DNA from 3 places in the Blastococcus colisei genome. Region 3 is predicted to be linked to each of the others. Evidence: predicted binding sites of a transcription regulator. Region 3 holds the regulator's gene; each other region holds the start of a gene.
What was found. The regulator LexA, encoded in region 3, represses DNA repair genes until DNA is damaged. The targets are predictions, from matches to a motif close to TCGAACANNTGTTCGA.
Positions count from the first base shown of each region.

Region 1 (6,972 bases), on a different contig from region 3:
CCGACGCGGGCGAGCTGATCGAGACCCGGCTCGTCCTGCCCGATGCCGGCGAGCAGCTCGGCGGCCTCCTCGGCAGGCAGCTCGGCGAGCTCGGACTCGATCTTGGCGTCCATCAGGATCGCCTCGGCCGGCGCGACCATCCCGCGGAGTTCGGCGATGAGCTCCTCGTTCCCGAGCTCCTCCTCGTCGACGTTGAAGACGTAGAGGAACGGCTTGGTGGTCATCAGGCCGAGCTCGCGCAGGGGAGCCGGGTCGACGCCGGCGGCGAAGAGCGTCCTGCCCTCGTTCAGCACCTTCTGCGCGTCGACGGCGGCGGCGTGCAGGGCGGCGCGCTCCTTGTCCTTGCGCATCTCCTTCTCCAGCCGCGGGATCGCCTTCTCCAGCGTCTGCAGGTCGGCCAGCAGGAGCTCGGTGTTGATCGTCTCGATGTCGTCCGCGGGAGACACCTTCCCGTCGACGTGCACCACGTCGGGGTCGGTGAACACCCGGATCACCAGGCAGATCGCGTCGCTCTCGCGGATGTTGGCGAGGAACTTGTTCCCGAGACCGGCCCCCTCGGACGCGCCCCGGACGATGCCGGCGATGTCCACGAACGACACGGTCGCCGGGATGATTTTCTGCGAGCCGAAGATCTCCGCGAGCTTCTCCAGCCGCGAGTCGGGTACGCCCACCACACCGACGTTGGGCTCGATCGTCGCGAACGGGTAGTTCGCCGCGAGGACGTCGTTCTTGGTCAGGGCGTTGAAGAGGGTCGACTTGCCGACGTTGGGCAGGCCGACGATCCCGATGGTGAGACTCACGGGGAACCAGCGTACGTGTGCCGAGCGCAGTCGATCGCCGGCACGGACGGCCGCGGGTGCCGGTGCGGGAGGCAGGCTCCCGGTGTTGTCGCCAGCACAGGCATACGCCAAGGTCAGCGCATGATCGGCCGCATATTCGGCATCGTCGCCGCTCTCATCCTCGCGGGCTGGCTGTACTGGCTCACCGCCCGCGTCCAGGTTCTGCTGACCCATGCCGAGGCCGCCCTGGACCGGGCCGACCGGACGCTCGCCGCCGCGATGGCCATGGTCGCCGCGACCCCGCCGATCGCGACCCAACTCTCCGCCGTCGCGGCACCGCGGGAGGAAGCGCCGGCGATACCCGCACTCACCGCCGCCTCCATGACCTCGCCGGCTCCCGCACCCGTGACCGTCCCGTCCCCGGCCGACGGCCCGCCTACCGTCCCGACCGGCATGGCCGTCGAGGCCGAGAAGAGGGCACTCGTCGAACGCGCCTTCTCCGTGCACGGCGCACCGCGCCGGTTCACGTTCAAGGCGTCGAACAACGGGGACGCCTGAGTCCCTCGACTACAGCGGTGCAGGGACGAGGATCTCGGTGCCGTCGGGGCGCCAGGTGCGCCATCGGCCGTCGGGTTGTCGTTCGACCCGGAAGCCGTGGTGCACCTTGGTGTGGTGACGTTCGCAGAGCAGCGCGGAGTTCTCCAGGCTGGTCGGGCCCTCGTGGAGCACCCACTCCTGGACATGGTGGACGTCGCACCAGTGGGTGGGCGCCTCGCAGCCGGCGAACACGCAGTGCCGCTCCTGCACCTCCACGGCCCGGCGCAGGCCCGGCGGGACGATCCGCTTGCTGCGGCCGTGATCCAGGACCTCGCCGTCGGGCCCCATGACGACCCTGCTGATGGTCCCGTCGCAGGCCAGCCAGCGGGCCCGGGAGGCGGAGATGACGGCACCGAATCCCATGTCCGCCGCACCGGGGCCGGTGGACGGGTCGGCCAGGTCCTCGACGTCGATCAGGACGATGACGTGCGGCTTGACCGTGCGCATGATCGGCGCCTGGCCCGAGGCGAGGGTGACGTCGGCCCACTGCACCAGCGCATCACCGAGCTGCTGGGCGCGGGTGCGCAGGTCGCCGGCGGGCCGGTTGGCCTGCACGAACGACTCGAGCACCGACTGCACCTTCTCCCCGCCGACCGCGTCGAGGTCGAAAGCGCCACTCAGGCTGCCGTCGGAGTGCTTCGTCATCCGCAGCGAGCGCTGCTCGGTCGGATCGGGCTCGCTGCCGTCGGGGTCGAGTCGCTCCAGATAGTGGTGCACCACCCGACCCAGGTGCGCGTGCTGGCGGGTGGCAGCCGTCTCCGCGAGCACCGCATCGACCTCGGCCAGGTCCACACCCTGCTCGGCGGCCGCCGCCACGTTCTCCGGCGACACCACCGGGGCGAGCACCGACACCTGCTCGGCGGTGATCTCACCGGCAGCGCAGCCGGCCGCCACCGCAGGCAGATGCTCCAGCACCCGCCCGTTGCGCACGAGCTGACCGGCCGCGGACGGCGAGAGGCGAGCATGCCCGCGCAACCACGACCGCATCGTCTTCAACCCGTCGTGCTCCGGCGCCTGCGTCAGGTCGGTCACCCGCACCGTGCGCGCCAGCTCGGCGTCGATCCGGTTCCGCGCCCGCACCAGCTCCGCGCTCCGGTCCAGCAGCTGGGGCGCGACCATCGCGTGCAGGTCCTCGGCGGCAAGGGCGTCCAGCGCCGATGCCAACTCGCCCACGACACCTCCACACCGCTCGATCATGTGTTCGAAGTCTACCCCGCAACAGCGCTCTGCGCAGCATGAATCCGCAGGTCAGGAGCACGTCCACAGATGCGGACGAGGGCTTGACGACGATGCGTCAGGCACCCGGAGGAGGGAGCAGGCCCCGCTCGACGGCGACCATCACCGCCCGCGTGCGGTCGTCCACGCCGAGCTTGGCGAACACCCGCAGCAGGTGGGTCTTCACCGTCGCCTCACCGATGAACAGCTCCCGGCCGATCTCGGCGTTGGTCGACCCGCGCGCCACCCCGGCGAGGACCTCCAGCTCCCGCGCCGTCGGGGCCTCGGCCGCAGGCGCCCGCATGCGGGACACCAGCCGCGCCGCCACCGGCGGCGCCAGCACCGTCTCCCCGCGTGCCGCGGCGCGAACCGCCTGGGCGAGCTGGGGCAGCGGAGTGTCCTTGAGCAGGTAGCCGGTCGCGCCGGACTCCACTGCCCGCACGATGTCGGAGTCGGTGTCGTAGGTGGTCAGCACCAGCACTCGGACGCCGGGGTGTGTGGCCGCGATCCGCCCGGTGGCCGCGACGCCGTCCATCCGTGGCATGCGCAGGTCCATGAGGACGACGTCCGGGGCGTGCTCGGCCACCGCCGCCAGCGCCTCCAGCCCGTCGGCCGCCTCCCCCACGACCTCCAGGTCGGGCTGCGCGGCCAGCCAGCCCACGAGCCCCCCGCGGACGACGGGATGGTCGTCCACCACAAGCACCTTGATCATGGCTCGACTCCGGTCTCGTTCCGCTCCTCGCTCGCTGGCGCTCGCTGCGATGCTCGCTCGACCGTCGTTCTCGCGGCGATCATGGCTCGACTCCGGTCTCGTTCCGCTCCTCGCTCGCTGTCCCCCGCAAGCGGGAGGTGCCCCAGCCCGGGGCGATGCTCGCTCGACCGTCGTTCTCGCGGCGATCATCGCGCCGGCACCCGCACCGTGACCCGCGTGCCGCGACCGGGCTGGGAGACGACGTCCACCGCGCCCCCCACCTCCGCCGCGCGGTCCCGCAGACCGGCCAGTCCCACACCGGCGGTCTCGGCCGGGTCGAACCCGACGCCGTCGTCCTCGACGTGCACCGACACCTGAGCGGACTCCCCCGACCCGACCCGGCCGATCCGCAGCACGACCGCGCTGGCCGATGCATGGCGCCGGACGTTGGCCAGCGCCTCCTGCGCGCCGCGCAGCAGCACGATCTCCTCGGCGCGGCTGAGGCCCGCCTCGGTGTCGGCCAATGCGGCGGTGTCCAGCCGGGTGGCGATGCCGGTCTCCCGGCCGAACCGGTCGGCCAGCCGCTGCAGGGCCTCCACGAGCGTGCTCGAGTCCAGGGCAACCGGCGAGAACGCGGCCACCATCGCCCGCGCCTCGGCCAGGTTCTCCCGCGCGACCTCCTCGATGAGGGCCAGCCGCTCCGCGGCCGCGGACGGGTTGCCCGCCAGCGCGGCGGCGGCGGCCTGTGCCAGCACCACGATGCTCGTGTAGCCCTGCGCCAGGGTGTCGTGCACCTCCCGGGCCAGCCGTTCGCGCTCGGCCACCATGCCCTGCTGGTGATGGGCGTCGGCGAGCTCGGCCCTCGTGGCCTCCAGTTGGCCGATCAGCACCGCGCGCTGCCGGCTCCGGTCCGTCACCCGGCTCACCCACAGACCCATGGCGAGGCTGAGCACCATCCCGACCAGCGTCTGGCCCGGTCCCCACAGCGGCTCGGTGCCCCGGGTCCAGCTGATGGCCGGCCCGATCGTGCCCGCCAGGGCCAGCGCCACGGTCCAGGACACGCCCTCGCGCACGGACTCCACGAGGAACCAGACCTGCGGATAGGCCAGGAACATGAGGAAGAGCAGCGAGGGCTGCTCCCAGGCCAGCACGCCGAAGACCGCGACATGGACGACCAGGTAGGCCCGCGCCCTGCGGACGTCGCTCCCCCGCACCGCCGGGGCGCCGAGCAGCAGGTATGCCACGGTCCAGGTCGCCAGCGCGGTCATGAGCACCGGGCGGGATCCGTCGACGTCGCCGACCAGCACGACGAGCGATGCGACGGCGACCAGGACGACGAAGGCCGCGTGCAGCACGAGCACCGTGGCCCGGAGGCCGGCCTCCGGCAGCGGCGCTCCGCCGTCGTCCGCGCCGCGGGCGGGGACGACGGCGGAGCCGAGCAGACCGGTGGTCACCGGTCGGCCCGGCGCCAACGGAAGGTACGGACGCACACCATGGCGCCGATGATCACCCATGCGAGGAGCACCAGGGCCGTTCTGCCGTGTTCCCACCCGGCGGCGATCTCGAAGGCGCCGGCCTCGTCGGGCAGGAACGCCGACCGCATGCCCTGGGTCAGCCACTTGAGCGGGAAGAGCGCCGCTGCCTGCTGCATCCAGCCTGGCAGCTCCAGGAAACCGAAGAAGACACCGGAGAAGAACTGGAGCACGATCGCGAACGCCGACACCCCGGTGTTCACCGAGGCCGCGCTCCCCGGCAGCGCCGAGACGGCCACGCCCAGGACCGTGCCGGCGAGTGCGCCGAGCACCGCCACCCACCCGAAGGTCAGCCAGTGCTGCAGATCGGATGGCATGGGGACGTCGTACGCGTAGTGGGCCAGCGGCAGGAGCAGCGCCAGCTGCGCCGCCGTGGTGACCAGGACCTGGCCGGCCTTGCCGGCGAAGTAGGCCACCGGCGGGGTGCCCAGCACCTGCAGCCGCTCCAGTCGACCGTTCTCCCGCTCGGTCGCGATGGACGTGCCGACGGCCTGGAAGCTGGTCAGCATGATCCCGGTCGCCGCGATCCCGGCCAGGAAGTAGTGCGTGAAGGGGACGTCGCCGGGACGCTCGTCGCCACCCAGGACCGCCGCGAAGATGACCAGCATGATCACCGGGTAGGCGAAGGAGAACACCACCTGCTGGCGCTCCCGGAAGAACAGCCGCAGCTCCAGGCCGACCCGGCGGAGCGCGATGCGCGCGGCCGACGGCGGCGTGGGACGGTCGGGCGACGCGGGCGGGGTGGACGGCGACAGGACGGCGGTCATCGAAGGTCTCCCTCGGGCTCGGCGGGAACGGTGGACGGGCTGCCGACGAGCGAGAGGTAGACGTCTTCCAGGCTCGGGCGGTTGACGGTGAGGCCCGGGACGTCGCCGGGACCGGCGAGCAGGTCTCGCAGGACGGCGGCGGGTGACTCGGTGCGCACCTCGTGCACCGCGGCGCCCTCGGTCCAGCGGACCGTGGCCAGCCGCCGCAGTTCGGCGCCGAGCTCGTCGGGCGGGGCCACCTCGACCAGCCGGCCCTCGGCGACGACACCGACCCGGTCGGCCAGCTGGGCCGCCTCGTCGAGGTAGTGGGTGGTCAGCAGCACGGTCGTCCCGTCGGCGCGCAGCCCGCGGACCAGCTCCCAGAACTGCCGTCGGGCGACCGGGTCCATCCCGGTCGTCGGCTCGTCGAGGAAGACCAGCTCCGGCCGGCCCTGCACGCCGAGGGCCACCTCGAGGCGGCGGCGCTGCCCGCCGGACAGCCGCCCGACGCGCGTGCCCGCCTTCTCCTCCAGCCCGACGGCGGCGATCAGCTCCGCCGTCGGCCGGGGCGTCGCGTGGTACCCGGCGAAGTGGTCGAGTACCTCGCGCACGCTGAGTTCCTGCGCGGCGCCCTCACCCTGGCTGACGACGCCGATGCGGGCCCGCCAGTCGCGCCCGGCGCGGGCCGGGTCGGCGCCGAGGACGCGCAGCTCGCCGCCGTCCCGTTCCCGGACGCCCTCCAGCATCTCGATCGTCGTCGTCTTGCCGGCGCCGTTCGGCCCGAGCAGGGCGAACACCTCGCCGCGGACCACGTCGAGGTCGAGGCCGTCGACGACGGCCCGGTTCCCGTACCGCTTGACCAGTCCGCGCATGCGCACGGCCGGTTCCGTCTGTGCCGCCGTCGCCCCGGGTCGGGCCGCGGCCTGTGTCGTCGTCATGGCACGACCCTGCTGCCGACGGCGTGCCCTCCGTGACCGCCGAACCGCTGATCCGCCGTCCACCGTCCGGTGGACGCAGTCGGCCGTCCCCACCTCGCCGGTCGCCAAGGCGGCGAGGAGTGCGGCGGTCCTCGATGGTGCGCAGCACTCCCTCCTCCCCATGCCTCTCGACGAGCGACGCCCAGGTCAGCGGCCAGTTCCGTACGCTGTACGACGTCGGGTCGGACAACGGCGTACGCCGTACGGAGACACTCCGCCACCGCTCGACGGGCACGCGGGAGAGTGAGGACATGGCCACGGAGTTCACCGGCACCGGCGACCCGGCCCGCAGCATGGCCCTGCTCTGGCGCACCAGCGGGGACGGCGGCTCGCGACCCGGTCGGAAGTCGGCGCTGGACGTCGACCGCATCGTCGCGGCCGCCGTCCGGCTGGCCGACGCCGACGGGCTCGCCGAGCTGTCGATGCGCCGCGTCG
Region 1 covers NZ_VFQE01000002.1:149,325-156,296, forward strand. The annotation lists gene ychF (redox-regulated ATPase YchF) at 1-800, opposite strand, end outside; gene FHU33_RS20185 (hypothetical protein) at 921-1,337, shown strand; gene FHU33_RS20190 (HNH endonuclease signature motif containing protein) at 1,347-2,549, opposite strand; gene FHU33_RS20195 (response regulator transcription factor) at 2,671-3,303, opposite strand; gene FHU33_RS20200 (sensor histidine kinase) at 3,489-4,736, opposite strand; gene FHU33_RS20205 (ABC transporter permease) at 4,733-5,581, opposite strand; gene FHU33_RS20210 (ABC transporter ATP-binding protein) at 5,578-6,498, opposite strand; gene FHU33_RS20215 (TetR/AcrR family transcriptional regulator) at 6,789-6,972, shown strand, end outside.
Region 1: FHU33_RS20190 (HNH endonuclease signature motif containing protein) is a predicted target of LexA. The motif match lies at 2,566-2,581, and genes of this name have one in related genera.

Region 2 (6,972 bases), 1.3 Mb from region 3:
ACGCCACGTTGAGCATGTACGGCGCGTGGACGACCACGACGACGTCGCCCTGCAGGAGTGCATCGGCGTCCGGCCGCGGCTTCGGGCTCTTGTAGCTCTGCGGGTCGGTCAGGAAGATCTGCACGCCGTCGGCGTCCATCTCCGCTGCCCGGGCGAGCGGACCGCCGTCGTCGAGCTCGTCGTCCTCGGTCAGGCCGGGGCCCACGTGTACGCCGATCGGGTGTCGGGCGGGCGAGGGACTCATGACGGCCGACCCTAGTTCTCCGACGAGATCAGGTTTAGCCGTAACCGTCATCACACATCATCGTTCTTGCAGCGTGACGGGGGTTACCCGCCGGTAGGCGGGTGGAGGTCCTCAGCGCACATGGAGGTAGAGCAGACGATGGCAACCGGTCGGATCCGTCGAACCGCGAGGCGCGGCGTCGCAGCCGCCGTCCTCGGCTGGCTGGGTGTGGCGGCCTTCTCGATCCTCGTGGCTCCCACCGCCGCGGCAGCCCCCTCGGCGACCATCGAGATCAGGAACCTGACACCCCCCGCGGCGAGCGTGGATCCGGGCGGCTCGGTCACGTTCGTGAACAAGATCCCGCCGCAGGACAAGACCGGGATCACCCTGCCGCTCGTCGGCAGCCTGTCGGCCACGGTCTTCACCGACGTGTCCGTCAGCTTCTTCGGCCAGCAGCGGAGCCTGGCGCTGGACCAGAGCGCCTCGTGGACCTTCAGCGCGCCGGCCACCACCGGCACCATCACATACACGTACCGGATCGTGCCCCAGGCGGGCCTTGCCGTGGACGTGGCCGATCAGCTCATCACCACGGTGGCCTCGTCGCTCCCCGCGCTGCCCGCCCCCACGCCGTACGTCGTCCAGACGATCGCGCCGGCGGTGCCGAACCTGCCCAGCCTGGGGCTGCCGCCGCTCCCCCAGGTCGACGTGCAATTGCCGCCCGGCCCCGTGCCGCCGGAGGGGCCCGAGCCACCGGTGCCGCCCGGCCCGGAGGGCCCGCCGGCTCCCGAGCCGCCTGGCGGAGACCCGCAGCAGCTGCCCGCGACGCCGGGTGACGCCTACGCCTACGACACCGGCTCCGGTGCTCCCCGGATGGCGCCGTCGGACGTCGTCGCCGCTGCGGCCTTCGACCCCTCGCGCTACTTCGTCCCCGGCCAGAGCCTCGGCGGGGCGGACCGCGCGGGCGGCGGTGGCGGATCCGGTGGTGTCGCGGGCAGCTACGACGGCGCTTCGGTGCCGGTGTTCGGCCAGCTCGCCGGCCTGGACGGCGCCACCCTCGAGGAGGGGGACGCGGTGACCGAGGCCGCCTCGGAGAGGACTGCCACGCAGACCCTCCCCGCGGCCGCGCTGGCCGCCGTCATCGCCCTCGCGGCGGTCACCGCGGCGCTGGTCCGGACCCACCAGGCGTCCCGCGCCACCCGCTGATCCGCGTCGCGGCGGCCGTCGTCCCCACGAGGGACGGCGGCCGCGGTCGCGTCCGGGGCAACCCCTGTGGACGGCGCGGTCAGGGCACGCCCCATGCGCTGGTAGTCTCGTGGTGCGCGTTCCGGTTCTCGTCCGAGTTGGCCGGGGCGCGCGACGCATGTACGACCCTCCTGCTGCAGATGTGCTGCAGCCGCCGAGACCAGAGGAGGTGGGGTTTCTCCATGCGCAATTACGAACTGATGGTCATCCTCGACCCCGAGCTCGAGGAGCGGACGATCGCTCCCTCGCTCGACCGGTTCCTGACCGTCGTCACCAAGGCCGGTGGCACCGTCAAGACCGAGATCTGGGGCCGTCGTCGCCTGGCCTACGAGATCAAGAAGCAGGTCGAGGGCATCTACGCGATCGTCACGATCGAGTCCGAGCCCGCTGCGGTCGCCGAGCTGGACCGCCAGCTGAACCTGAACGAGTCGGTGCTCCGCACGAAGCTGATGCGCCCCGAGGTCCACTGACCATGGCCGGCGAAACCGTCATCACCGTCGTCGGCAACCTGACCGCCGATCCGGAGCTGCGCTTCACGCCGTCGGGCGCTGCCGTCGCCAACTTCACCGTGGCGTCGACCCCGCGCACCTTCGACCGCCAGTCGCAGGAGTGGAAGGACGGCGAGGCGCTGTTCCTCCGCTGCAACGTCTGGCGGCAGGCAGCGGAGAACGTGGCCGAGTCGCTGACCCGCGGCTCGCGGGTCATCGTCAGCGGCCGGCTCAAGCAGCGTTCCTTCGACACGAAGGAAGGCGAGAAGCGCACCGTCATCGAACTCGAGGTCGACGAGATCGGCCCGTCGCTGCGCTACGCCACCGCGAAGGTCACCAAGGCCTCCCGCGGTGAGGGTGGCGGCGGCTTCGGTGGCGGCGGAGGCGGCTTCTCCGGCGGCGGTGGCGGCGGGGGCGGTGCGAGCGACCCCTGGTCGACGCCTGCTGGTCCGTCCGACGAACCGCCCTTCTGATTCTTTCCCGCAAACGTTCCTGTACCTGGAGAAACCCAGTGCCCAAGCCCCCCATCCGCAAGGTCAAGAAGAAGGTCTGCCAGTTCTGCAAGGACAAGGCGACCTACATCGACTACAAGGACACGACGCTGCTGCGGAAGTTCATCTCCGACCGCGGCAAGATCCGTGCCCGCCGCGTCAGCGGCAACTGCAGCCAGCACCAGCGTGACGTCGCCGTGGCCGTGAAGAACAGCCGCGAGATGGCACTGCTGCCCTACACCTCGACGGCGCGCTGATCATGAGCCAGATGAAGCTGATCCTCACGCAGGAGGTCACCGGTCTCGGGTCCTCCGGCGACACCGTCGAGGTCAAGGGTGGCTACGGCCGCAACTACCTCCTGCCCCGCGGGCTGGCCATCCAGGCCACGCGAGGCGCGCAGAAGCAGGTCGAGTCGCTCCGCCGGGCGCGTGCCGCGCGCGACGTGCGCTCGCAGGAGGAGGCGACCGCCCTGGCCGGGCAGCTGTCCGGTCTCACGGTCCGCGTCCCGGCCCGCGCCGGTGCGGGTGGGCGCCTGTTCGGCCGCGTCACCACCGCCGACGTCGCCGCCGCGGTGACCGCCGCCGGCGGCCCGGCGCTCGACCGTCGCCGGATCGAGCTGCCCAGCAGCATCAAGACCACGGGCGAGCACACCGTCACCGTGCGGGTGCACCCCGAGGTCACGACCCGGTTGGCGATCGAGGTCGTCCCCGGCTGACGTCGGCCCACGCAGCACTGCCCGGAAGGGGCGTCGGACTCCGGTCCGGTGCCCCTTCCGGCCGTTCCGGGGGCAGGGTGGCGCCATCAGCCCGCTGAGCCGCTCGTGAGCGCCCCGGGTCGGCGCGGCCGGCACTCGTGGACATCCCGGATGCACCGGCGCTGAGGGCGTCGGCGCTGTCCGGGAGCGCTGTGACACGTGGTGCGCGGCGCGAAAAATACTTCGGGACTTTCTCCCGTCCACAGCCGGTGCACGCCGTTCCTGCAGGTGACGGCGGGGAGGACGGCCGATGGCCACCGCATGTCCCCCGCCGTCTCCACATGTCGACAGGCGTGAATCCACCGACTTGTCCACAAGTTGTGCAGATCGACGTGCACACCGGTGTTGGACGGGCCCCCGTCCGGCTTCCTAACGTCCTCCTCAGCTGCCGCCGGGCGCCGAATCTGTCGGTGCCCGGCGCTAGCTTCGACCCGAACAGACGTTCGGTCCGGCGGTGCCCGCCGAACTCCGGCTTCCCCACGGAGTGGTGGTGCGGGCGCGCCTGCGCGAGATGGAGGAAAACCCGTGGCGGTGGCCGACGACTTCAGCCGGCCCTCAGCGACGGCTCCGGCCTACGACCGGCAGCCGCCGCAGGACATCCCCGCCGAGCAGTCGGTGCTCGGCGGCATGCTGCTCAGCAAGGACGCGATCGCCGACGTCGTGGAGGCGCTCCAGGGTCCCGACTTCTACCGGCCCGCGCACCAGGTCATCTTCGACTGCATCCTCGACCTGTACGGCCGCGGTGAGCCGGCCGACGCCATCACCGTCGCCGCCGAGCTCAACCGCACCGACCAGCTGTCCAAGATGGGCGGCGCGGTCTACCTGCACACCCTCATCGCCTCCACGCCGACGGCGGCCAACGCCGGCTACTACGCAGCCATCGTGGCCGAGCAGGCCGTGCTGCGGCGGCTGGTGGAGGCCGGCACCCGCGTGGTGCAGCTGGGTTACGGCGCGGCCGGCGGCAAGGGCGACGTCGACGACATCGTCGACCGGGCGCAGCAGGAGATCTACGACGTCACCGAGAAGCGGATGAGCGAGGACTACTCCCGCCTCGAGGACATCCTCCAGCCGACCATGGACGAGCTGGACGCCATCGCGTCCCGGGGCGGCGTCAGCCGCGGCGTCCCCACCGGCATCCGCGACCTCGACGAGCTCACCAACGGCCTGCAGGCCGGCCAGATGGTCGTCATCGCCGCTCGACCCGGTGTGGGCAAGGCGCTCGCCCTCGACACCCCGATCGCCACACCCACCGGCTGGACGACGATGGGTGAGGTCGCCGTCGGTGACCAGGTGATCGGTTCCGACGGCCGGCCCACGGCCGTGGTCGCCGCCACCGACGTGATGGCCGACCGTCCCTGCTACGAGGTGCACTTCTCCGACGGCTCGGTGATCGTCGCCGATGCCCAGCACCAGTGGCTGACCGAGACCCGTGCCAGCCGGAAGTCCGCCCAGGCGGCCGCTACCGGCTACAACCGCTACCGGAACCAGCGCACCTTCGCCGAGGTCCGCACCACCGAGGAGATCGCGCGGACCGTCCGGTGCGCCACCAAGGACGCCCGCCTCAACCACTCCGTCACCAACGCGCTGCCGCTGGCACTCCCAGAGGCCGACCTGCCCGTGCCGCCGTACGCCCTGGGCGTCTGGCTCGGCGACGGCACGTCCGCGGCCGCCCAGTACACGAGCGCGGACCCGGAGATCGCCGTCTACATCGAGGCGGAGGGGCTGCTCGTGGAGCCGACCGGCGTCGACCGGCGGTACTCGCTGCGGCTACCGGCACACGCGCCGGTCCAGCCCCGTCGCTGTCCGATGTGCGGCGAGTCGTTCGTCCCCCGTACGTCGCAGGTGCAGACGTGCGGAAAGGCCTGTGGTGCCACGCTCCGCCGCAGCGGAGGCGTCGGCCGTCAGGCCACCTGCCCCGACTGCGGTGGTCCCTCGTCCGGCATGGCGCAGTGCCAGTCCTGCCGCGACGACCACGGCACGGTCAAGGCGCTCCTCCGCGGGCTCGGGGTGCTCGGCAACAAGCACATCCCGACCGCATACCTGCGGGCCTCCGTGGCGCAGCGGCGGGCGCTGCTGGCCGGCCTCCTCGACACCGACGGCACGGTCGCGCCGAGCGGCGTGGTCCAGTTCGGCGTCACCAGCCGCCGGCTGGCCGAGGACGCCCGTGAGCTCGTGGCCAGCTTGGGCTATCGCGTACGCATGACGACCAAGCGCGTGCGAGGTCGGACCGAGGACTCGTCGACCTGCTACACCCTGACGTTCAGCACGGACGACGAGGTCTTCAAGCTCGAGCGCAAGAAGATGCTGCACAAGGAACGTGGCGCTCGGACGTTCACCGCCCGTGGCAGCAGGTTCATCACCGACGTGCGGTCGATCGCCAGCGTGCCCGTGCGCTGCATCGAGGTCGACGCGGAGGACCACCTCTTCCTCGCCGGGCGCAGCTTCATCCCGACGCACAACTCGACGCTCGGGCTCGACATCGCGCGCTCGGCGTCGGTGAAGCACCACCTGCCCGCCGCCATCTTCAGCCTGGAGATGAGCAAGCACGAGATCACCATGCGTCTGCTGTCTGCCGAGGCGAAAGTGCCGCTGCACCACATGCGCGCCGGCTCGCTGTCGGACGAGGACTGGTCGAAGCTGGCCCGCCGGATGGGCGAGATCGCCGATGCGCCGCTCTACATCGACGACTCACCGAACATGACCATGATGGAGATCCGAGCCAAGGCGCGACGGCTCAAGCAGCGCAACGATCTCAAGCTCGTGGTCATCGACTACCTGCAGCTGATGACCTCGGGAAAGCGGGTCGAGAGCCGTCAGCAAGAAGTGTCGGAGTTCTCGCGTGCGCTCAAGTTGCTGGCTAAGGAACTAGAAGTGCCAGTAATTGCGATGAGCCAGCTGAATCGCGGTTCTGAACAACGGCAAGACAAGAAGCCGATGCTTTCTGACCTTCGCGAATCCGGTTCAATCGAACAAGATGCGGATATGGTCATGATGATCCACCGAGAAGACATGTACGAAAAGGAGTCTCCGCGTGCCGGAGAGGCCGACATCATGCTGGTCAAGCACCGCAACGGCCCGACGGCGAACGTCACGGTCGCCTTCCAGGGCCACTACAGCCGCTTCGTGGACATGGCGAACTGACCGGAGAGTGCAGCGCGATCGACACCGACGTCCAGCAGGTGATAGATCGGGAACTGGCGCTGCTCGACCCCGCCGTTCGAACGGATGCCGACCGGGTGCGCGCGCTGCTGCACGTCGACTTGGTCGAGTACGGCGAATCGGGCCGCGTCTGGGACCGGGCGTCCATCACCGTGGCGACCAGCGTGTCCGGAGAACCGATCACCGCCGCAGGGATGCAGGCCCGCAGACTGGGACCGGACACAGTGCTGCTGACCTATCGGTCCGAGTCGTCGGGACGACGGGCGGAGCTCGACGTGGATCCGCGTCCCGCTCTCGGGGTGGCTGCTGCTGTTCCACCAAGGGACGTCCTGCGACTGATCACCAGGCTCTCCCGTCCAGGGCTACTACGTCTCCACCGGTGGGCGCCGTGGTCGGTCGCCGGCTCGACCGGCTGATCTGGCGGTCGGAGCCCAGCGAGGTGGGGGAGCAGTGAACGGCAGAGGCCCAGAACCATCGTGGTTCTGGGCCTCTCCGGTTCAACGAGGGCGCTGGGACTGGGTCAGGCGACGGCCCTGGACAGCTCGCGGCGGACCTTCTTGCCGCCCGTCGTCATGCGGACCAGCTTGATCACCTGCGCCGGGGCGTTCTTCGGCG
Region 2 covers NZ_VFQE01000001.1:99,336-106,307, forward strand. The annotation lists gene FHU33_RS00455 (deoxyribonuclease IV) at 1-244, opposite strand, end outside; gene FHU33_RS00460 (hypothetical protein) at 383-1,426, shown strand; gene rpsF (30S ribosomal protein S6) at 1,648-1,935, shown strand; gene FHU33_RS00470 (single-stranded DNA-binding protein) at 1,938-2,426, shown strand; gene rpsR (30S ribosomal protein S18) at 2,465-2,701, shown strand; gene rplI (50S ribosomal protein L9) at 2,713-3,159, shown strand; gene dnaB (replicative DNA helicase) at 3,724-6,339, shown strand; gene FHU33_RS25620 (hypothetical protein) at 6,309-6,452, opposite strand; gene FHU33_RS26430 (hypothetical protein) at 6,435-6,773, shown strand; gene FHU33_RS00495 (fatty acid desaturase family protein) at 6,878-6,972, opposite strand, start outside.
Region 2: dnaB (replicative DNA helicase) is a predicted target of LexA. The motif match lies at 3,630-3,645, and genes of this name have one in related genera.

Region 3 (6,972 bases):
GGCGCGCGAGCGCACGGTCTCCACGACGCGGCGGTTCGTGCGCCGGCAGCGGTCCTGGTTCCGTCGTGACGCAACGATCAGCTGGTTCGATGCCGCGCGGCCGGACCTGGTCGACGCCGTCTCCGCGGTGATCACCGCCCGTACGATCGAGCCGTGACTTCCCGAACCGCTCCCCGCGTGCTCGTCGGGCACGGCACGGAGAACGACTTCGTCGTCCTACCCGATCCCGACGGCGGCCTGTGGCCGGAGGACCGGCTGGACGGCGGCCTCGTCCGACGGCTGTGCGACCGGAGGGGCGGGCTCGGTGGCGACGGCGCGCTGCGGTTGGTGCGCAGCGTGCACGTGCCGGACGCCGCAGCGGTGCTGGGCGGCCACCTGGAGAGCTGCGAGTGGTTCATGGACCACCGCAACGCCGACGGGTCGACCGCCGAGATGTGCGGCAACGGGATCCGGCTGTTCCTGCACGCGCTGGTCAGCGAGGGTCTGCTGGACCGGGCCACCTGCGAGGCCGGCGTCCTGGTGGGCACGCGCGGTGGTCCTCGCCGGGTCGGCGCGACGGCCGACGGGAACTACTGGGTGGACATGGGGCCGGCCCGCGAGTTCGGCGCCGGGAAGGCCGTCGTCGGGGGTGTGACGTTCGCCGGGCTCGCCGTCTCGATGGGCAACCCGCACCTGGCCTGCCTCACCGACGTCGACGTCGACGCGCTGGACCTCACCAGGACGCCGGAGTTCGACGCGGCGCTGTTCCCGGACGGTGTCAACGTGGAGCTGGTCAACGTGCTGGAGCCCGGAGCGCACGTCCGGCTGCGGGTCGTCGAGCGCGGGGTGGGGGAAACCCGGTCCTGCGGCACCGGCGCCTGCGCCGCGGGCTACGCCGCGCTCACCGCTGCGGGACGGACCGAGGGGACGGTCCTCGTCGACGTCCCCGGGGGCCGCCTGTCGGTGCAGGTGACCCCCGGGACGACCGTGCTCACCGGACCCGCGGTGCTGGTCGCCGCCGGCGAGCTGTGCCCGGAGTGGCTGGCCGGCTGAGGCGCGTCAGGCCCGCTCGTCGTCCTCGGTCGGCGACTCGGGCATCAACCCTTGACCTTCGACACCCGGACTGTCCTGCGGCTTCCCCTGACCGCTGTCCTGGTCAGGGCCGCCACCGAACAGGTTCCGCGGCGGATCCAGGCCCTTCGGGTCGCGGCCGGGGTCGTCGAGTTCGCTGTCGGCGCCCAGACTGCTCGATCCGCTCTCGCTCATCGCTACCTCCTCGGTGCCCGGGATGTCCCTCCCGCCCTACCCGCGACCGGACGGGATGCATGCGGAGTCGCGCGGTGTTGTACCCGGCGATGACAAGTCAGGTGCCTGTTTCCGCCCCCCGTGCCACGCTGGAGCCGATGACGACCGCTCCCGATGTCCCGTTCGACGACACCACCGGCCTCGACGCACGGCCTGCGCCCGCCGGGCAGTGGGGCGAGCCCGACGACACGACCGGCTCCTACGCCCTCGAGGCCCGCGGGGCGCTGCGCCGCGTCGCCGGGCTGTCCACCGAGCTCGCCGACGTCACCGAGGTCGAGTACCGGCAGCTGCGCCTCGAGCGCGTCGTGCTGGTCGGGGTGTGGACCGAGGGCACCCAGGCCGACGCCGACCGGTCCCTGGCAGAACTCGCCGCACTGGCCGAGACCGCCGGTTCGCAGGTGCTGGAGGCGGTGAGCCAGCGCCGCGACAAGCCGGACGCCGCCACTTACGTGGGCTCCGGCAAGGCGAACGAGATTCGCGACATCGTGGCCGCGACCGGCGCCGACACCGTGATCTGCGACGGGGAGCTGACTCCTGGGCAGCTCAACCAGCTGGAGAAGATCCTCAAGGTCAAGGTGGTCGACCGGACCGCGCTGATCCTGGACATCTTCGCCCAGCACGCGAGCAGCCGGGAGGGCAAGGCCCAGGTCGAGCTGGCCCAGATGCAGTACATGCTGCCGCGCCTGCGCGGCTGGGGTGAGTCGCTGTCCCGGCAGGCCGGTGGCCGGGTCGCCGGGGGTGGCGGCATCGGCACCCGCGGTCCGGGTGAGACCAAGATCGAGACCGACCGGCGACGCATCCGCGCGCGGGTGAGCAAGCTGCGCCGGGAGATCGCCGGCATGGCGACCGCGCGGGCCACCCAGCGGTCCAGCCGGGACCGGAACGCGACGCCCAGCGTGGCCATCGCCGGGTACACGAACGCGGGCAAGTCGAGCCTGCTGAACGCGCTCACCGGCGCCGGGGTGCTGGTGGAGAACGCGCTGTTCGCCACCCTGGACCCCACGGTGCGCCGCGCGCAATCCCCGGACGGCCGGGAGTACACGCTGACCGACACCGTCGGATTCGTCCGGCACCTGCCGCACCAGCTGGTCGACGCCTTCCGCTCCACGCTGGAGGAGGTCGCTGCCGCCGACCTGCTCCTGCACGTCGTGGACGGCTCCGACCCGGATCCACTGGGCCAGATCGACGCCGTGCGCGTGGTCCTCGGCGAGATCGACGCAGCGGCGGTGCCGGAGGTCATCGTCGTCAACAAGGTCGACGCCATGACCGAGGACGACGTCCTGACCCTTCGCCGGGCCCTGCCCGGCGCGGTCTGGGTGTCGGCCCGCACCGGTGCCGGTATCGACGGCCTGCGCGATCTGATCGCCGCCCGGCTGCCGCACCCGGACGTCGACATCGAGGTCCTCGTGCCCTACGACCGCGGCGATCTGGTCGCCCGGGTCCACCGCGACGGCGAGGTGCTCAGCGAGCGGCACGAGGACGCCGGTACCCGACTGAGCGCGCGGGTGGACGGCGGACTCGCCGCGATGCTCGAGCAGTTCGCCGTCCCGGTCGCCTGACCGCATCGTCCGACCCTGTCGGGGTGGAACCGCCTCGTCCGGATCACGGGGAGGTCACGGGCCGGTACCGTGACGGCGTGACGAGCGGCGTGGTGCGGGACGTCGGCGTGCCCGAGCGGACCCGTGTCGTCTCGATCGGCCGGCCGCCGTGGTGGGTCATGCTGCTCGCGCTGGTCGTCGGGAGCGTGGTTACGGCCGACCTGCTCGCCGGCGGCGTCCTCGAGCGGATCGACCTGCGGGTGTCGGAGATCATCGGTGGCTGGGGTCTGCGGGACTCGGCCGCCTACCCCGTGATCTGGGCCGTCACCCAGCTCGGCGGACGCGCCACGATCCTTATCGTGCTGGCGATCCTGGTGGGCTACCTGGCCTGGCGGCGGCACACCTGGATCCCGCTGTTCCGCGTCCTGCTCGCCCTCGGCACCCTCACCGTCGGCGTCTACGCCCTCAAGTTCGGCACCGGCCGCACGGCGCCCGGGCATCCCGACGAGCTCTTCTTCCACGTCGACGGGGTCTCCTTCCCGTCGGGGCACGTGGCCAACGCCGTGATCATGTGGGGTGTGGCGCGGTGGCTGGCCGTGGAGTGCGGACTGCCGGCCAGGGTGCAGCGCGCGTTCTGGTGGCTGAGCGTGGCCGGCCCCGTCGCGACCGGCGTCTCGATGGTGTCGCTGGACTTCCACTGGATCACCGACGCCGTCGTCGGGGGTGCCGTGGGCATCCTGCTGTTGGGCGTGGTTCACAGACTCGATGCAATCGTTCTGTCACGCTGGGTACGTGCCCGAGGCCGGCAGACCGCGTAGCGGCGTGCGGGGGCGGCTGCTGGCGGCCGGGGGAGTCCTCGGTGCCGGCGTCGTCCTCGGCTGTGCCGTGCCCGCGTCGGCCGAGGACGTCGCCGCGGCGCCGGCCACCCAGTGCCAGATCACCGACCCCCGGCTGGCGGAGATCTCCGGGCTGGTCGCCGTCGGCGACGGGTATCTCGCCATGAACGACGGCGGCGAGCAACTGGCCGTTCACATGCTCGACGCCGCGTGCCAGGTGATCGACTCCCACACCGCCGCGGTCGACCCCTACGACCCCGAAGACATGGCGGTCGCCGCGGACGGCAGCGTGTGGCTGGCCGACACGGGCGACAACAACACCACGCGGACGACGGTGGCGCTGCTGGCTCTCCGCCCGGACGGGACGACGGGTGTCTTCCGGCTCACCTACCCCGACGGGCCCCACGATGCCGAGGCCCTCCTCCTCGCGCCGGACGGAACCCCGTACGTGGTGACCAAGGAGGTGCTCGGCGCCAGCGGGGTGTACAGCACCCCCGCGTCGGCGCTCGTGGACGGCGGCACCGTGGCGCTCGCGAAGGTGGCCGGCGTGAACATGACGCTCACCGGGACCGCCGGTGGACCCGTGGGGCGGGCCGGCCAACTGCTGGTCACCGGCGGTGCGGTGTCCGCCGATGGCCGGCGTCTGGCGCTGCGCACCTACACCGACGCCTACGTCTGGCCGTTGACCGGCAGCGACGTCGTCGGCGCCCTGTCCGCGGAACCGGCGATCATCCCGCTGCCGGACTCTCCCCAGGGCGAGGCGATCACGTTCGCGGCGGACGGCCAGAGCCTGCTCGTCGCCAGCGAGGGGCTGCCCAGCGACCTCACCCGCGTCCCGCTGGCGCCTGCGATCGTCGAGGCCACCCAGCCGGCCCCCGACGGTGTCGTTCCCAGCTTCAGCGACCTGACCCGGTCGGGACTGTCCCCCTGGACGTCGGCTCTCATCGCCGCCTCCGTGGCCACGGTGGCCGTCTGGCTCGGCGGCAAGCTGCGCCGCCGACCCTGAGGTTCGCGGCACGGCGTCGTGGCCCCGTCCCTCGGCTCGCCGTCGGACGGGGAGGGACGGGGTCCGCTGTCAGACTCGGCGCAGGACGCTCACGACCCGGCCGAGGACGGTCGCGTCGTCGCCCGGGATGGGCTCGTACGCCGGGTTGTGCGGCAGCAGCCAGACGTGGCCGTCGCGTCGCTTGTAGGTCTTGACCGTGGCCTCGCCGTCGATCATCGCGGCGACGATCTCGCCGTTCTCCGCCGTCGGCTGCTGCCGCACCACGACCCAGTCGCCGTCGCAGATGGCGGCCTCGACCATCGAGTCGCCGACCACCTTCAGCATGAAGAGCGTTCCCTCGCCGACGAGCTCGCGGGGGAGGGGGAAGACGTCCTCGACCGCCTGCTCGGCGAGCACCGGGCCACCGGCGGCGATGCGGCCGACCAACGGGACGTAGGTCGGCGCCGAGAGCTGGGTGTCGTCGCCCTGACCGACCTCGGCGGGTGCCGGGACGGTGTGCGGCGAGTCGCCGGGAAGCCGGACGTCCAGGGCGCGGGGGCGATTGGGGTCGCGCCGCAGCCAGCCCTTCTTCTGCAGCACCGAGAGCTGGTGGGCGACCGACGAGGCCGACGACAGACCGACCGCCTCGCCGATCTCGCGCACCGAGGGCGGGTAGCCGCGCCGTTCGATCGAGTCGCGGATGACCTCCAGCACGCGGCGCTGGCGCTGGGTCAGGCCGTCGCCGTCGGCACCCCGGTCGGGGAACGATCGGACCGCCGCCGTCCCGGTCGTGGCGCCGGTGTCCGCCGACGCCTTGCGGCCGCCTGAGCTCCCGCTCTTCTCCGCCACGTCGCCTCCTCGTCCGCCGCTCGCGCAGCGCCTGTGTCCGTGGGACGACGGTAGCGCTTTTCCGGGCTCGGATCAAACACATGTTCGAAGTCGCCGGCCGCGTCCGGTGGCTTTCGTCGGACCTGTGCGGTAGACATCGCACAGGCGTTCGAATCGAACAAGCGTTCGAACGCTGGACGAGCCGGGAAACAGAGGAGGACGGGTCATGGGGAGCGTCGCACAAGCCGTACTGGAGTTCGACGAGGAGATCCTGGCGCCGTGGCGGCCGCGATTGGTGGTGGCCGGTGACGCCGGCGATGCCGCCGCGACGCGCGCCCCGCTGGCCCGACCGTCGCGCCGGAACCCGTCGAGGGTCGGCGTGTGCCGCCCTCCCGTCGCGCCTGGCACCCCTGCGCGCCGGACCGCCGGGCCGCGTCCCATCGGTCGGGCTCCCGCGCCCACCGCTGGTGCACCTCGCCGGCCCTCGGCCGGTCGGCGCCCTGCTGCGACGAGTGCCTCGGCGGCCGGTCTGCGGTTGACCCGCCGCGCCCGGCGGCTCGCCGTCGTGATGGCACTGGCCGCGGGCGTAGCGGTGGGATCCTGGGTGGGTCCGCTCCTCGGGGGTGACTCCGGCGGCCTGCGCCTGGCGGGGGAGACCAGTGTCGTGGTGCAGCCGGGCGACACGCTGTGGTCCATCGCTTCTTCGCTGGACGGCTCCGGGGACGTCCGCGCCCTGGTCGACGAGATCCAGACGCTGAACCACCTGCAGGGCGCCGACCTCGTCCCTGGTCAGACCCTGCTCCTCCCGTGAGCGGAGCGCCGCGCAGTCGGAGGTTGTCGCGCTGGGTCCGAGCGCTCGACCAGCGGGAAGCGCACGGAACGGCCGCGACGACGCCCGGGCCCCTGCCCGCCGTGCTCGCCACGGCAATAGGTCCACAACGTCGAGGCGCGACTTCGTCAACCCTCAGTGCGGGCGCCTTCACGCTCAGTGGTCGGTTTACCGCTTACGGTCGTCGCGTGTCAGGCGCCATGGAGAACCGAGCAGCTGTGTTCACCGATCAACCCCAAGCCGTCGAGGTCTACCAGGCAGGGACCTGGTGGGCAGGCGAGCTGCTCGGCTGGCGGCACGACGCCAACGGTTCCTGCCAGGTGTGGGTGCGCGTCGTCCTCGGCGGTGTCGAGGAGACCGCGTGGACCGACCTGGCATCGCTGCGCCTGCCCGAACGGCACCTCGCCGTCGCCGCCGGGCCGACCGGGCCCCCCGCCGCTGCTCCGGGCGCGCAGGAGATGTCCGTCGCACGCCACCCCTCGGGCCGCCGGGCCCGATCGACGGATGCCGACGGCGCCGCCACCGCCGGGCTGGCGATGGTGCGCGACCTGTCCGTCGTCCCCGAACCCCCGTCGACCGGCGGTCGTCGGACCGCTGAGGAGACGGCACAGTTCGCGTCCGTGGGGCGCCGACGCGCCCCTGAGGTCGCGGAGCCGCCGGCGACCGGGCGTC
Region 3 covers NZ_VFQE01000001.1:1,385,794-1,392,765, forward strand. The annotation lists gene miaA (tRNA (adenosine(37)-N6)-dimethylallyltransferase MiaA) at 1-157, shown strand, start outside; gene dapF (diaminopimelate epimerase) at 154-1,032, shown strand; gene FHU33_RS06630 (hypothetical protein) at 1,039-1,245, opposite strand; gene hflX (GTPase HflX) at 1,383-2,843, shown strand; gene FHU33_RS06640 (phosphatase PAP2 family protein) at 2,921-3,640, shown strand; gene FHU33_RS06645 (hypothetical protein) at 3,615-4,664, shown strand; gene lexA (transcriptional repressor LexA) at 4,734-5,492, opposite strand; gene FHU33_RS24850 (LysM peptidoglycan-binding domain-containing protein) at 6,007-6,282, shown strand; gene FHU33_RS06660 (hypothetical protein) at 6,489-6,972, shown strand, end outside.